DNA from 3 places in the Flavobacterium sp. PL11 genome. Region 1 is predicted to be linked to each of the others. Evidence: riboswitches for the same ligand, from Rfam matches in the RefSeq annotation. Region 1 holds a riboswitch; each other region holds the start of a gene.
What was found. A riboswitch is a leader RNA that binds a small molecule or an ion and turns the genes downstream of it on or off. The one in region 1 is predicted to bind S-adenosylmethionine.

Region 1 (2,207 bases):
TAAAACATAATCAATCCCGCCAGCTTTATCAACCATAGCAGCCAATCCGCCCGTAAGCATAGAAAGTAGAAAAATATCGGTCATACTGGTAAAACCTTCATAAATTTTTTGCGTAAATTCCAAAAGACTAAAATTATTTTGATAAAACCCGATAAATCCTGCAAATAAAGTTCCAATTATTAAAGTTGAAAAAACATTAACGCCAGACACCGCTAATACAATCACTAATATATATGGAATTATAGTAATCCAATTGAAAGAAGTTGTGGGAATAGCAACCGTTACAATTTCAGAGTTTAGGCCTAAATAAAAAAACACCATAATTGTAATTAATGAAGCAGGCAATGCAATAAACAAATTGATCTTGAATTTATCTTTTAATTTACAGCCTAATGATTGCGTGGCTGCAATTGTCGTATCGGAAATCATCGATAGATTATCGCCTAACATAGATCCTCCTAACAACGCACCAGAAATTAAAGGTAAAGAAAGGCCACTCCTTTCGGATAAACTTACGGCTATAGGTCCAATAGCGACTATTGCTCCCACTGAAGTACCTGTGGCTGTAGAAAGAAATGCAGCAATTAAAAATATACCTAGAGGAAAATAAGCTACATCTATATTATTTATTCCTAGACTAACAACAGCATCTACCCCGCCAGTAGCTTTACTAACTACTGCAAAAGCTCCCGCTAGTAAATAAATAAGACACATTGTAATGATTTTACTTTCTCCACAACCTGCTATCAAAAGGCTAACTTTTTCCTCCATAGGAAATTTAAAAAGTATAAAGGCAGTAATGATACCCACTAAAACGGCAATTGGTGAAGGAAGGGCATAAAAATCATCGAGCCAAATACCTATTCCTAAGAAAGTGGCAATAAAAATAAGTAATGGAATTAAAGCAAATGGATTACCATTATTTTTTGCATTAGTTGTCATAATCAATTTCTAAATTAATTTAGTACCACAAATAACAAAAAAGCAAAACAGGAATAAAAACAACATTTTTTCCAAAGGATTTGGCTTATCGTTTTAGCACCTTGCTTGTTGTTGCAGGTTGCTATCTCCATCAAAGAGATTCGTGATAACGGCGACAAAAGTAATGTTTTTTTCAGTAAAACAATTTAAAATTTCGCTTTATATCATAAAAAAAGGCTTTACTAAAGTAAAGCCTTTTAAGTATTAAATTTAGGTAAATATAATTTAAAATGCTACGTTCCATTTTGGTAATCTACCGTTTTCATCTAAGAAATTTTGTAAAACTTGACCTTCAATAAATGTTGGAATTACTTTAGTTTGATCATTAAAAGTTTCATACCACACCACCTCAAGAGTAGAAATATCTTCAATTTTCATTTGTGCTGGCCACGAAAATTTTCTAGCTGTTTTAGCAAACTGATGTCCTTCAACAATTTTATCTTTCAAGCCACCATTTTTAATTTTTAAAGTTCCATCATTTTGAATCGTGCCAGTTGAACCTACCATGATTAACTCCTTCTCCTCTCTAACAGCATAAACTAGAAATACTCCTGATCCTTCAGAAGCGTTACAAACTTCAGCTAAACTGTCTTCAGTTGAAAATGAAAACTGATTAGATACTTTAAATTTTTTTAATTCCTTATACATATTTTTTATATTTTATCACAAAAGCGCACAGGCTTAAAGTGTTTTATTAATTATTTACTATTCGAAAGAATAATCTAACAATGTATTTTAATAAAAATACCCCACAAGAGCGCGAGGTATTTTTTCAATTACTCTATTTTGGTTTAACCCAATACTTCTTTTACTTTCTTACCAATTTCAGCTGGAGAATCTACAACATGGATTCCACATTCTCTCATGATTTGTTTTTTAGCTTCAGCAGTATCGTCAGATCCACCTACAATTGCACCTGCGTGACCCATTGTACGTCCTGGAGGCGCGGTAACACCTGCAATAAAACCTACAACTGGCTTACGGTTTCCGTCAGCTTTTATCCAATGTGCAGCATCGGCTTCTAATTGCCCACCTATTTCACCGATCATAACTATACACTCTGTTTCAGGGTCATTCATCAATAATTCAACAGCTTCTTTAGTAGTTGTTCCAATGATTGGATCGCCACCAATACCAATAGCTGTTGTAATTCCTAATCCTTGTTTTACTACTTGATCAGCAGCTTCATATGTCAAAGTCCCTGATTTAGAAACGATTCCAATTGT
Region 2 (2,207 bases), on a different contig from region 1:
TTATAATTTCCGTTCCTAACCGCAATGGTAAGAATATCATCCAACTCGTCCGTTGCTTTTCCTCGGGCTGATACCACTATTGCCACTTTTTCTTCTTGTTTTATTTTACTTTCAATAATATTTAAAACTGTATTGATCCCTTCGCCATTTGCTAAAGATTTACCACCAAATTTCAGTATTTTCATTTGTTTTTTATTTTTGAAGACGACCTCTAATAAATTGTCTAATTGTTCGTATTCCATCAAAAAGGCATCGTGCCCATGTTGCGAGTCAATCTCACTATAGAATACATTATTTTTGAATTTTTTTATCTCGTTGTACGTTTCCTTATTCTCCTTTGCTGTGAAAAATAAATCAGAGTTGATTCCTACTATATAAATATTTGCTGCTACTTTAGCAATAAGTGACTCGAAAGACTCTTGATTCCGAGTAATATCAATCGTTTTCAAAAGTTGGTTCATCATTTTATACGCGGAGAGCTGAAACCTTTTTTCTAATTTTTCACCGTGATAATTCAACCAACTTTCTACTTGAAAAGTTTCTAGTTGTCTATTAATATCTCTGTTAAACTTTTCTTTAAAAGATTCTGGAGTTCGGTAGCACATCATGGCGTGAATGCGCGCATCTTCGATAGGTTTTTTAGAATTGTTCAAAATTTTCTCCTGCAAATAACAGTTGGCAATTAACCAATCTGTCGCTTTCCAATCGGTTGCTATAGGGATAAAATTTTGAGCTAACTTAGGATCTAAAGCCAAAATTTCCCAACCTATTCCCCCACCTACAGATCCGCCTATAAGTGCAAATAAATTATCAATCTTTAATACGCTGAGTCCTTCGAGAAAAATTCTAGCGATATCTCTAGCTATAAAATCTCTATAATTCTCGATAGTAGGTGAATTGAAACCATTTCCTGGCACATCAAAAGCGACAATCGTATATTTCCGAGTATCAATGGTTTTATCGATTCCTACAATATCATTCCACCATCCAGACTCGCCAATTACTTGTGAGTTTCCAGTTAATGCATGATTGATTAAAATTATAGGAGCCGTGTGTAATGGTGCACCAAAAACCTGATAACTTAAGTTTAGCGTAGCATAAAAAGCACCATTATGGGTGGTGAAATTTTCAAGGGTAATGTGTGTTGGTTTATTTTCCAATTTGCAAATCTTTTATAATTTTTGATTTGTGTGTGGAAATATTAGAAAGAAAGCTAGGAGTTACTAGACTAGTTCTTAGTGTTATCTTTCCACGGGAAGCGTGGTAGAATGCAGCACCTTCTTCGATAAATCGAAGGGTTGCTAAGGCTTCATCGGGTCTAATCCCTCTGCCTTTCTTTATAACATTTCAATACGTTTACGAACTTATTGATGCAAATTAAGCACTATTTTTTTTAACAACCAAATTTTTATGCGCAATCGAAATAGTTGTTCCAGCTTTTAATCAGAATGGAATAAAAATGAAAAATTGTTATTTTAACGAGAAATCTGAAGAAAATTTTCTCCGTCAATTCATTAAAATAACAATTTTAAAACTTCTTTTAGAAATTTCATCCACGAAAATAAATCGTGACCGTTTAAATAAATAACGCGTCATTTTCTTCAGAATACATTAGAAAAAGTAATGAGCTAGGCACTGTTTTTTGTGCTAACGCATTTTTTGAAATTTCGAATCTTGGATGAATCAATTTATTGGACTCAGCACGGATTCCTACTGTTCTACTTTTAGCAGCAAAAGTCTTTAAAAGCCCAAACGGCCTTAAGAAAAAATTAGTAACACTCATAACATTTGAATTTAGATTAATTATTTATTTTCTATTGTCTTATTTTTTAATAACATAATTTTTAAAAGCAAAAACCCTTTTAGATTTATATCCAAAAGGGTTTTAAGTTATATTATAAACTTACACTTTTGGAAATCAACGGTCATAAATATACAATGTAGTATTTAAGAGCGTCCTTGTTGCGACTGAGGTGTAACATGTTTTTTGTACCATAATTTTAATATTTATGCTTACCGTTTCGTTTAAAACGCATCTCAGCCATTTAATATTTAAAAAAAAGCTTCCTTTAATCTAAGGAAGCTTTAATCTTATAATTCGATTTTAAATTATGTATAAAGCAACCCTTAGGAAGTTTCCTGAGCGACTATAATCATACTGTAAAATGTTGAAATCATTTTCCTTTGATATTTTCTCAAAAGTGCAA
Region 3 (2,207 bases), on a different contig from region 1:
TGGTAATCCTGCATTAGGATGCGCTGAAACATTAAATGAGGTATTATGGGACAAAGTTTGCAAATAGGGTTTTAATAAATCGGCACCAAGAGCACAATTAAAACCAACACTTAATAACGGAATATGTGAAATTGAAACTAAGAAAGCTTCCACCGTTTGCCCTGAAAGTGTTCTTCCTGATGCATCGGTAATAGTACCTGAAACCATTATTGGAATATCAATATTGCGTTCGTCTTTGACTTCTTCGATAGCAAAAAGTGCTGCTTTAGCATTCAAAGTATCAAAAATCGTTTCGACTAATAATAAATCGCAACCGCCATCCATTAATGCCTCTACTTGTTGTTTGTATGCCTTACGCAAATCATCAAAAGTTACGGCTCTATATCCTGGATCATTCACATCAGGTGACATACTTGCCGTTCTGTTTGTTGGGCCTACTGAACCCGCTACAAAACGAGGTTTGTCAAGATTTTTAGCTGTGAACTCATCGGCTACTTCACGAGCAATTTTTGCTGATTCATAGTTCATTTCATAAACGAATGCTTCCAGATGATAATCAGCCATGCCAATTGTGGTACTTGAGAAAGTATTGGTTTCTATAATATCTGCTCCTGCTTCAAAATAGGCAGCGTGAATTGCTTTTATAGCTTGTGGCTGTGTTAGTGACAACAGGTCATTATTCCCTTTAAGAGAATATGGAAAATCCTTGAAACGTTCTCCACGAAAATCTTCTTCGGAAAAATTGTAGCGTTGCAACATGGTTCCCATGGCACCATCTAAAACGAGAATTCTTTCTTTTATGGCTTTTTGAATATTTGACATATTTTTTTATTTCTATTCAATCTCGAAGCTTCAAGATTTACACTTTTGATTAATAATTACAAAAGTTCACTATAAAAGCTATTTAGCCCTGATGGAAGCGGCATCCTTTTTTATTTAATTCCTTTAGGGTTTTAAACCATGAAGGAATTAAATAAAAAAGATATAGCGTACAGCAGGAACAATACTGGCTGAAAAAGCACCAATAATTCGCTCTAAAAAGATATTAAAATGTTGTCAGGAAAAGTTTTTGAGAAATACTGTGGAAGTATTCTTGTGTTATCTATCCACGCATAGCGAGGTAGAATGTAGCACCTTCTTTATAAGATAAAGGGTTGCTAAGGTTTCATCGGGTCTTTCCCTCCGCCTTTCGTGATAACTTTCAATAAATATAGGAACGGTGCAAAGTAAATACAAAGCGCTAATACTTGCAAGTATTAGCGCTATATTTTTTAACTAGTTTGTTATAAGTTGTTAAACTATTGCTTTAACAACTGCTTTTGGCGCTTCTTTGCGTGTTCCGTCAAAGCCGTCTACACCACTAACGGTTGTATATTTTAAAACATACTTCTTACCAGGATTAATGATTTGGTAAGCTGCTTGACACATTAATGTAGCTTCGTGGAAACCACATAGTATTAATTTTAGCTTTCCAGGGTAGGTGTTTACATCACCGATGGCAAAAATTCCTGGAATATTGGTTTGATAATCTAATGCATTATTTACTTTAATCGCATTTTTTTCTATTTCTAATCCCCAATCACCAATAGGACCCAGTTTTGGCGTTAGTCCAAAAAGCGGAATGAAATAATCAGTCGCAATTGTTCTTTGAGCACCATTTTCGTCAAGTACAACTGATTCAATATGTTCCGCTCCATTAATACCAATTACTTCTGCCGGAGTAATTAATCTAATTTTTCCAGCATTTTTTAATTCTTGTACTTTATCAACAGAATCTAATGCACCTCTAAATTCATTTCTTCTGTGAACCAAAGTTACTTCGGAAGCGATGTTAGAAAGGAAAATACTCCAGTCCAAAGCTGAATCTCCACCTCCTGCGATGACTACCTTTTTATCTCTAAATTTTTCAGGATTTTTAATAAAGTATTTAATTCCTTTATCTTCATAGAAATTAATTCCATCAATTAAAGGTTTTCTAGGTTCAAAACTTCCTAGTCCACCCGCAATTGCAATAACTGAAGCATGAAATTGTTTTCCTTTATTTGAAGTAACTATAAAGCTACCATCTTCTTGTTTATCGATAGTTTCAGCACGTTCTCCTAATGTAAATCCTGGTTCAAATTGCTTAATTTGCTCCATCAAATTATCAACTAAATCTCCCGCTAATACCTCTGGAAAACCTGGAATATCATAGATAGGTTTTTTAG

Region 2: it holds a riboswitch for S-adenosylmethionine, as region 1 does, so the genes downstream of both, thrA (bifunctional aspartate kinase/homoserine dehydrogenase I) here and RCH18_RS10960 (Na+/H+ antiporter NhaC family protein) in region 1, are expected to answer to the same signal.
Region 3: it holds a riboswitch for S-adenosylmethionine, as region 1 does, so the genes downstream of both, RCH18_RS03785 (homocysteine S-methyltransferase family protein) here and RCH18_RS10960 (Na+/H+ antiporter NhaC family protein) in region 1, are expected to answer to the same signal.

The regions. Positions count from the first base shown of each region.
Region 1 is NZ_JAXCIA010000019.1:22,935-25,141, forward strand. It holds gene RCH18_RS10960 (Na+/H+ antiporter NhaC family protein) at 1-942, opposite strand, end outside; SAM-I-IV-variant riboswitch at 998-1,096, opposite strand; gene RCH18_RS10965 (hypothetical protein) at 1,207-1,629, opposite strand; gene sucD (succinate--CoA ligase subunit alpha) at 1,773-2,207, opposite strand, start outside.
Region 2 is NZ_JAXCIA010000004.1:136,330-138,536, reverse strand. It holds gene thrA (bifunctional aspartate kinase/homoserine dehydrogenase I) at 1-1,160, opposite strand, end outside; SAM riboswitch class I at 1,239-1,346, opposite strand; gene RCH18_RS03710 (hypothetical protein) at 1,577-1,783, opposite strand.
Region 3 is NZ_JAXCIA010000004.1:153,150-155,356, reverse strand. It holds gene RCH18_RS03785 (homocysteine S-methyltransferase family protein) at 1-822, opposite strand, end outside; SAM riboswitch class I at 1,096-1,201, opposite strand; gene RCH18_RS03780 (NAD(P)/FAD-dependent oxidoreductase) at 1,294-2,207, opposite strand, start outside.